DNA from 4 places in the Streptomyces rapamycinicus NRRL 5491 genome. Region 1 is predicted to be linked to each of the others. Evidence: riboswitches for the same ligand, from Rfam matches in the RefSeq annotation. Region 1 holds a riboswitch; each other region holds the start of a gene.
The links. Region 1 has a riboswitch for cobalamin ahead of LIV37_RS18000 (ribonucleoside-diphosphate reductase subunit alpha). Riboswitches for the same ligand answer to the same signal wherever they lie in the genome.
Positions count from the first base shown of each region.

Region 2: linked by a shared signal. The riboswitch ahead of LIV37_RS42745 (ABC transporter substrate-binding protein) and the one ahead of LIV37_RS18000 (ribonucleoside-diphosphate reductase subunit alpha) in region 1 are both predicted to bind cobalamin.
Region 3: linked by a shared signal. The riboswitch ahead of metE (5-methyltetrahydropteroyltriglutamate--homocysteine S-methyltransferase) and the one ahead of LIV37_RS18000 (ribonucleoside-diphosphate reductase subunit alpha) in region 1 are both predicted to bind cobalamin.
Region 4: linked by a shared signal. The riboswitch ahead of LIV37_RS03980 ((2Fe-2S) ferredoxin domain-containing protein) and the one ahead of LIV37_RS18000 (ribonucleoside-diphosphate reductase subunit alpha) in region 1 are both predicted to bind cobalamin.

Region 1 is NZ_CP085193.1:4,409,609-4,411,797, reverse strand. Features, by position in the region: gene LIV37_RS18000 (ribonucleoside-diphosphate reductase subunit alpha) at 1-1,254, opposite strand, end outside; cobalamin riboswitch at 1,389-1,515, opposite strand; gene LIV37_RS17995 (GNAT family N-acetyltransferase) at 1,636-2,142, opposite strand.
Region 2 is NZ_CP085193.1:10,309,028-10,311,216, reverse strand. Features, by position in the region: gene LIV37_RS42750 (FecCD family ABC transporter permease) at 1-125, opposite strand, end outside; gene LIV37_RS42745 (ABC transporter substrate-binding protein) at 167-1,207, opposite strand; cobalamin riboswitch at 1,268-1,481, opposite strand; gene LIV37_RS42740 (RNA polymerase sigma-70 factor) at 1,476-2,189, opposite strand, start outside.
Region 3 is NZ_CP085193.1:10,376,635-10,378,823, reverse strand. Features, by position in the region: partial or broken gene LIV37_RS43075 (helix-turn-helix domain-containing protein) at 66-293, shown strand; gene LIV37_RS43070 (hypothetical protein) at 416-625, shown strand; cobalamin riboswitch at 694-915, shown strand; gene metE (5-methyltetrahydropteroyltriglutamate--homocysteine S-methyltransferase) at 1,083-2,189, shown strand, end outside.
Region 4 is NZ_CP085193.1:882,213-884,401, reverse strand. Features, by position in the region: gene LIV37_RS03990 (glycoside hydrolase family 97 protein) at 1-479, opposite strand, end outside; gene LIV37_RS03985 (hypothetical protein) at 672-893, shown strand; cobalamin riboswitch at 909-1,086, shown strand; gene LIV37_RS03980 ((2Fe-2S) ferredoxin domain-containing protein) at 1,132-1,515, shown strand; gene LIV37_RS03975 (FAD-binding dehydrogenase) at 1,688-2,189, shown strand, end outside.

The DNA.
Region 1 (2,189 bases):
CTTGAACGTCATCCAGCCGTTGCCGGTCTGCGCGAGGGTGCGCATCATCCGGGCGTACAGCTGGCGCGCCGGGACCTGCTTGACGGCCTTCCCCTCGGCCTCGGCCCGGCGGTACGCGGCGTCGAACTCCTCGCCCCACAGGTCCACCAGATCGGGCGCGTCGGCCGGGGAGAACAGCGACCAGTCGGCGTCCGCCTCGACCCGGCGCATGAACTCGTCAGGGATCCAGTGGGCGATGTTGAGGTTGTGGGTGCGGCGGGCGTCCTCGCCGGTGTTGTCCCGCAGCTCCAGGAACTCCTCGAGGTCCGCGTGCCAGGTCTCCAGGTAGACACAGGCCGCGCCCTTGCGCCGGCCACCCTGGTTGACGGCTGCCACCGAGGCGTCGAGCGTGCGCAGGAACGGCACGATGCCGTTGGAGTGCCCGTTGGTGCCCCGGATAAGAGAACCGCGCGCCCGGATGCGGGAGTAGGACAGGCCGATGCCGCCCGCGTGCTTCGACAGCCGCGCCACCTGGTGGTAGCGGTTGTAGATCGAGTCCAGCTCGTCCAGCGGGGAGTCCAGCAGATAGCAGGACGACATCTGCGGATGCCGGGTGCCGGAGTTGAACAGCGTGGGGGAGCTGGGCAGATACGACAGCGTGCTGGTCAGCCGGTAGAGCTCGGCGACGTCGTCCAGCGCCCGCTCCGAGTGGTCCTCGGCGAGCCCGCAGGCCACGCGCAGCAGGAAGTGCTGCGGGGTTTCGATCACCTGACGGGTGATGGGGTGGCGGAGCAGATAGCGGCTGTAGAGGGTGCGCAGCCCGAAGTAGCCGAAGCGGTTGTCGGCGCCGTCGGCCAGCGCCCGCTCCACCAGCGCGTCCAGCCGCTCGGCGTGGGTGGCGGCGAACTCCGCGGTGGAGTCGGCGAGCAGGCCCTCGCGGTGGCCCACCCGGACGGAGGCCGAGAAGGAGACCGCGCCCTGCCCGGCCGCCTCCTCCGTGATGGTCAGCGCCAGCAGCCGCGCCGCGAGCCGCGAGTACTCCGGCTCCTCGGCGATCAGCCCGGCCGCCGCCTCGGTCGCGAGCGCACGCAACTCCGCCTCGTCCGAGCCGGGATGACGGCCGCGCAGGGCGGCGGCCGCGACCTTGCCGGGGTCGGTGGCGGGAAGGTCGGCGGTGAGTCCGGTAAGAGTCCGTAGCAGGGCGGTCCCGGGCGCGTCGTCCGCTGCCTGAGAAGCCGCCTGCGCTGAAACCGGATCGGCGGGCGCGATGGTCACTGGGGTGCTCTCCCTCGCTCGGCCGGGCCGCGAGGGTGGTGCGATGGGCGCGTACGGACATGCCGTTGCCGCACTCCTCGTACGTCAGGCACACCACGCAGCGTCCATCGGCCCAACCCTCGAGGCCGGGGGACGTGTTCACAGGGCCGTCGGCAGGTGCTCGGACTCACGGGCACGCCGAATTGAGCGCACACGTACACCGTTGCGGGACAGTTCCGGATTCCCACCGGATTCCCCTGCGGCGACAGCGAGGACGAGCATACATCTTGTGTTGGCCGACGCACGCACCCCCATATCTTGTGTCGGAGCTGCGGAGTTTCGCATGAATGTGCTAATGCGTTCCGAAGGTGGCCCGCGACCTGGGGCGTGCGGCGCGGGGTGTCAAAGCTCCACGGTGAAGGCCCATAGGGTGAAGTCCGTCCCCGGCAGGGGCGCCCAGTCGCGCTCGGGGGCACGGGTGAAGCCCAGCCGCTCGTACAGGCGGTGGGCGGCGGTCATCGAGTGCTGGCTGCTGATCACTATTCGCCGCAGACCCAGTGCGCGGGCCCGGTCCAGACAGGCTCGCACGAGCGCCTCGGCGGCGCCGCGTCGGCGCGACTCGGGGCGGACGACCAGCATCCGGAACTCGCCCTCGCCGGGTCGGGCCAGCTCCGCGTACGCCCCGCCATGCACGGCGAACGCCACGGCGCCCAGCACCTCGTCGCTCGTCGTGTCCGCCGCGACCAGCACTTCGGACTCGGCGGCCCGGCGGCGGGCGTCGCGCAGGGTGGCGAGATAAGGATCACTGTCCCCGAAGTCCAGGAGCCCGTCCCCCAGATACACCTGTGCGGTGAGCTCTCCGATTCCGTCCAGCTCCTCGTCCCGCGCGCGCCTGATCGTGATGTCCATGCCCGTAGTCTGCCGCAGGCCACTGACAGCCGGGTGACAGCCGGGTC
Region 2 (2,189 bases), 5.9 Mb from region 1:
GCGGTGACCGCCGCCCATACGTCGGCGGTGGAGATGTCGGCCGGGCCGATGGTCACGGCGAACGCGACCGACGCGAGCAGCGCGGCCGGCCCTCCCGCGATCAGCAGCAGGAGGCGGGCGCTCACACGGTGGATGCCCGGGTGTCGGGTGCTCACTCGACGGGTGCTCACTTGGCGAGCCCGAAGTCGCGCAGCCCGGCGGCGACCTGTTCCACCCCTTCGACCGTACGGAGGGACGGGTTCATGGCCTGCCCGCTCAGCAGGATGTACCGCTTCTTCTTCACTGCGGTGAGGTTGCGGGTGGCGGCGTTGGTCTCGAGGAAGCGCATCTTCGCCCTGGCGGTCTCCGCGGTCTGCTGCTTGCGCGTGAGGTCGCCGAGGACGATGACGTCCGGGTCGCGGTCGGCCACGGTCTCCCAGTTGATCTGCGGCCACTCGTCGTGGGTGTCGGAGAAGGCGTTCTCCGCCCCTACGGCCCGGGTGATGGCACCCGGCGCGCCACAGCAGCCGGCGAGGTAGGGCGACTGGGAGTTGGCGAACCAGTACATGAGGGAGACACCGGAGGCGTCCACTCCGTCCGTGGCCTTGCGGACGCGCTCCCGCAGCCGCGCGACGAGCTTCTCACCGCGCTCGTCGACACCGAACGCGTGGGCCAGGTCGCGTATTTCGCCGTACACCACATCAAGCGTGAGGGGCTTGCCGCGGGCGCCGTCGCCACCGCTTTCGGTGTCCCTGCCCGCCGCGCAGTCGGACGGCGAGACATACGTGGGCACGCCCAGCTTCTCGAACTGCTCGCGGGTGGCCACGCCGCCCTTGCCGAGGGTGGAGACGAACGAGGCGGTGACGAAGTCGGGTTCGGCGTCCAGGGACTTCTCGAAGGACGGCGCGTTGTCGGCCAGACGCTCCACCCTGGCATTGGCCTTCTCCAGGCCCTTCATCACCGGATCGGTCCAGGTGGCGGTGGCGGCCATGCGGTCGGCGAGGCCGAGCGAGAGCAGGATCTCCGTGGTGCCCTGGTTGAGCGACAGGGCCCGCTTCGGGGCGGACTTCAAGGTGACCTTGTGGCCGCAGTTGTCGATCGTGCGCGGATAGCCCGAACCGGCGGCCCTTCCGGGGTCCGCGTCGTCATGGCCGGAGCCACCGCACGCGGTGAGCAGAAGGGCGGGGGCGAGCAGGAGCGCCGCGGTACGGCGGGCGGAACGGAGCACGGGCAGCCTCGGTGGTCGGGGCTCGTTCGCGGAGCCTGGCCTACGGACGTCCTCCGCGCGCCGGGCGCGGAGGTGCCAGCAGGTCTTCGGACTCGGGCTCGTCCGGACGGGGCCCCTTCCCGGTGCTCGTTCGCGACGGCCCCTCGGCCGTCACGGACTCCTCCCAGTGGTGTCACATGCCCCGCCCGTCCCCCTCACCGCTGCGCGTCAGTTCCGGATTCGCACCGGATTCCCTGGCCTCGGATGTGGCACGACTGGCTCCCCGAGACTACCAAGAGCGTCGAGCGGCCACGTCCCGCGGTCGGTTCGGCCGCCTGCGGGCCCGCTTCACCTCACGGTCCACGGCCCAGGCGTCGCCGACCGGCCCGAGGTGGCCGAGCTTGTCGGGGTTGATCACCGTGCGGATGGTCTGGATCCGCCCGTCGAGCACATCGAGGGCCAGCGTGTGGAGCACCCTGCCGTCCCGGTCGCGGAGGATCGCGCCGGGCTGGCCGTTGACCTCGCACGGCTCCAACGACACATCGATCCGCAGCAGCCAGGGGAAGACACCGCCCAGCAACCGCGCCACGTTCTCCGCGCCCATGACGGCCCTGGCCAGCTGCGGGGCCTTGCCGCCACCGTCTCCGACCAGCCGCACATCGGCGGCCAGCAGCTTCCGCAGCCCGCCCACATCGCCGTCCTTCAGCGCGTCGAAGAACCGTGTGGCCAGCTCCCGCCGCTCCTCCCGGTCCGCCGTGAACCGAGGCCGTCCGGCCCGCATGTGGCGCCGCGCCCGCACCAGCAGCTGCCGGCACGCCGCCTCCGACCGCCCCACCGCCGCGGCGATCTCGTCGAACCCGAAGCCGAACACCTCCCGCAGCACGAACACCGCCCGCTCCAGCGGGCTGAGCCGTTCCAGGAGCAGCAGCGCCGCCATCGACACCGAGTCGGCCAGCTCCACCGCCCGGGCCGGATCCTGGTACGGATCGCTGAGCAGCGGCTC
Region 3 (2,189 bases), 6.0 Mb from region 1:
CGGGTGGACCCGGAGTTCCCGCGCATCGTCGCGTACACCGACCGCGAGAGCGGCGCGGCCTGGTCGGCACCGAACTGCCGGTGGCCGCCATCGCCCGCCGCGTCGGCTACGACGACCCCGCCTACTTCAGCAGGCTGTTCGCCCGCCGCGTGGGCACCGCACCGGTCCGCTTCCGCGAACAGCAGTGCCGCTCGGTCCCCGGCGGTTTCACCAACCGCGTCCCCGACCCGGCCCGCCCGCCGACCATCCCGCCCTGCGCCCCGGCGGACGACGCGCGGCTCGGCGGCGGATGATGTGACAGCGGGTGACGTGTTACCCCATTGGGGGGACGTTGGGCCGCGATCCGCCCGACAAAGGGGCACCATGCATGCGAAGCCGGTCATTTCCGGCCGCTCATCCCCAGCAAGGAGTTCCCATGCGTATGCGGACCGCCCTGTCCACGCTCGCTCTCACCGCCGCGTCCCTCGCCGTCGGCGCGACCGGTGCCGTCGCGGAGGACACTCCCGATGTCACCGTCAACAACACCAGCAGCACGACCTTCCCCGGCGTATGCGCCAGCAACCAGTTCTCCTTCGTCACCGTCCCGGTCAACCTGGTGGGCGAGTCGGACTCCGGAGCGTGCTGACCCCCTGCTCCACGCGCCCGTGAGGAGCGGAACCCCCGGCCGACACGGCCGGGGGTTTCCCATGCCGTAGGCTGGCCGGTGCAGCTGGTTCGCCCCGTCCGCCAGGCGGGAGGCGTCGCAAGAGGGAACCCGGTGGAAATCCGGGACTGCCCCGCAGCGGTGAGCGGGAACGACCGCCGTCATACGCACTGGGTCCGGTGAGAAGGACCTGGGAAGCGACGGCCAGTAGGTGTCCTCCTGAGGAGGACGCGCCCGTGAGTCCGAAGACCTGCCATCTGCCCGCGTACGGACCACCCGTGCGCGGACATCCCGGTGACCTCGAGGGCGGGTCGGCGAACAGGTACCAGGTGGACGACCGCGCGCCTGCCGCGCGAGGTCGTGGCGTCCGGTCCGTCACCCTTCGCGCTCTCCTCCCGTCGCCGGGACCTCAGGGATTCATCTCGCGAAGGAGATCTCCGTGACCACCAAGTCCGCAGCCGCGGCGGCACGGGCCACCGTGTACGGCTACCCCCGCCAGGGCCCGAACCGGGAACTGAAGAAGGCGATCGAGGGCTACTGGAAGGGCCGCGTCACCGGCGACGCGCTGAGGGCCACCGCCGCCGAACTGCGCCGCGCCAACTGGCGGCAACTGGCCGGGGCGGGCATCGACGAGGTCCCCACCGGCGACTTCTCGTACTACGACCATGTGCTGGACACCACCGTCATGGTCGGCGCCATCCCCGGCCGCCACCGGGACGCGGTCGCCGCCGACCCGCTCGACGGGTACTTCGCGATGGCGCGGGGCACCCAGGACGTGGCGCCGCTGGAAATGACCAAGTGGTTCGACACCAACTACCACTATCTGGTCCCCGAACTCGGTCCGGACACGGTGTTCGCGGCCGACTCCGCCAAGCAGGTCGCGGAGCTCAAGGAGGCCATCGCCCTCGGGCTGACCGCGCGACCGGTCCTCGTCGGCCCCGTCACGTACCTCCTGCTCGCCAAGCCCGCGCCCGGCGCGCCCGCCGGCTTCGAGCCGCTCACCCTGCTGGACCGGCTGCTTCCGGTGTACGCCGAGGTCATGGCCGACCTGCGGGCGGCCGGTGCCGAATGGGTGCAGCTCGACGAGCCCGCCCTGGTCCAGGACCGCACCCCCGCCGAGCGACACGCGGCCGGGCGCGCCTACCGCGACCTGGGCGCCCTCACCGACCGCCCGAAGCTGCTGGTCGCCTCGTACTTCGACCGTCTCGGCGAGGCGCTGCCGGTGCTGGCCAAGGCCCCGGTCGAGGGGCTGGCGCTGGACTTCACGGAGGCCGCCGCGGCGAACCTGGACGCGCTGGCCGCCGTCGGCGGGCTGCCCCGCAAGCGGCTGGTCGCCGGTGTCGTCAACGGCCGCAACATCTGGGTCAACGACCTGGAGAAGTCCCTGGCCACGCTCGGCACCCTGCTGGGCCTGGCGGACCGGGTCGACGTGGCCGCCTCCTGCTCGCTGCTGCACGTCCCGCTCGACGCGACGGCCGAGCGGGACGTCGAACCGCAGATCCTGCGCTGGCTGGCCTTCGCCCGGCAGAAGACCGCGGAGATCGTC
Region 4 (2,189 bases), 3.5 Mb from region 1:
GTCTCGCCGAGGACATCGCCGCTGCCGGAGGGCAGGTCGTAGCGATAGGCGACCCCGTCGTCCGAGACCCGCACCACGAGGTCCAGCCGGGCGTTCCCGCCGCCGCGGAACCGGAAGCGGGTCTCGGTCATCCGTGCCGTGCGCGAGCGCTGCTTGCCGACCGTCGACCGGTAGCGCTCCACGACGGTGCGGTCGTGGCGTCCCAGATAGCGCAGCCCGTGCGACAGATCCGCCCGCTCGGTGACGATGCCCACGGGCGAGGGCTCGATCACCGTACGTCCGCCCCGGGACACCTGGAGCGCCAGCGCTCCCGAGGCGCCGTCGAGCCGCAGTTGGGCGAGGGGACCGGAGTGGGGCGAGGGGCCGCGCACGGTCCAGGCGGAGTCCTTCGCCTGTGCGGGCCCGGTGACGAAGAGCGTCATGGCCAGGACGCCGCAGAGCAGAAATGCCACTGCGGAGCGTCGGTAAGATCTCGGCATCGTTGCCTCCCGAGGCGGATACGTTACCGAGTCATCCGATAACTGGGGAGGGGGCGGGCGATATTACGCCCCGTCAAGGGTCGTGGGCGCGTGAGAGATCGGATCTATAGCTTGGCTGCTTCCGGAGACGCCACCAGGGGTAGAGGGTCGGCTGACGGACCCGCGCACGGTCCGGATGAGGAGGCGCACACGATGAGCGGCACGGCTCGGCCCGGCGACCCGGACCCGGGGACGGCGGACCGGGAGGCGGTGGACCCGGAGACCGCGGACCGGGAGGCGGCGGACCCGGCGCCCGCCGAGCCCGAGGGCGGGGACCCCGCCTGCTGGCTGGAGCGGGTCTGCGCCGACTGCGGCGCGATCCAGGACACCGCCCACTTCGCTCGCTGTGCGCGCTGCGGAGCCCCGAGGGAGTGAGCGGGGCGCCCGGGATGCGATGATGCCGGGCGACAAGGGCGACGGCGGAACGAGGAAGCCGGTGAGAATCCGGCGCGGTACCGCCACTGTGATCGGCGAGCGGATCCCGGACAGGCCACTGCCCGCATGCGCGGGTGGGAAGGCCGGGACGAGCATCGACCCGAGAGCCAGGAGACTCACGCGGTCGCCTCCTCGATCGACACCGGGGCGGACTTCCCCGGAGGAGGGGTGGTGCGGCGTGCCCGTAGGGCCGGCCGATCCGCTGCCGTGCCGGGTGACCGTGTGCCGGGACTGCTGTTGCGGCAGTCCCAAGGTGACCGGCGTCGACCACGCCGCGCAGCTCGCGCGGCTCGGTGCGGAGGCGCCCGTACGCGTCTCCGAGTGTCTGGACGTCTGCGACCAGGCCAATGTGATCGTGGTGCAGCCGTCGGCCGCCGGACGGGCCGCCGGGGGCCGGCCGGTCTGGCTCGGCCTGGTCAACGACCCGGACGCGACGGAGGACATCGTGGCCTGGGTCCGGGCGGGCGGCCCCGGGGTGGTGCCGCTGCCCGACATCCTCGATCTGTACGCCTTCTCGCCGCGGGGGAGTGCCTCGGCCGAGCCGTCACCGGGCGGTCGCTGAACGCCCGAAGTCCCCTGCCACGTAGGGGAGTTGCTCCTGTGAGCAGAACTCTGGCGGCCTCGCACCCCGTGGGCTACCGTCGGTAACACGTTGTCGGCCGGTAACACGATTCCGTCGCGGCGGCCCCCTCCGTATCTCCCGCACCCTCCGAACCCCTCCCGGAAGGCAGCTCATGGAGAACTCCACAGAGAATTCCGCGTCGCCCGCCGGGATCAGCGGGATCAGCCGCCGCCGCGCCCTGACGGCGGCGGGCGGTGTGCTCGCCGGTGCCGCGCTCGCCCAGGCGGCGGTTCCGGCCTTCGCCGCCTCCGGGGCGTCCTCGGACGCGGACGCCATCGTGGTCGGCCACGGGCTCGCCGGGCTGGTGGCCACGGCGGAACTGGCCGCCGCGGGGCGCAAGGTGCTCCTCCTCGACCAGGAGCCCGAGAGCAACCTCGGCGGCCAGGCGTTCTGGTCCTTCGGCGGCCTGTTCTTCGTCGACTCCGAGGAACAGCGGCTGATGGGGATCAAGGACTCCCCCGAACTGGCCTGGCAGGACTGGCTCGGCACGGCCGGCTTCGACCGCGGTGTCACCGACCCCGGCGGCCAGGACCACTGGGCCCACAAGTGGGCGGAGGCGTATGTGGACTTCGCCTCCGGGGAGAAGCGGTCCTGGCTGCACGGGCTCGGTGTGC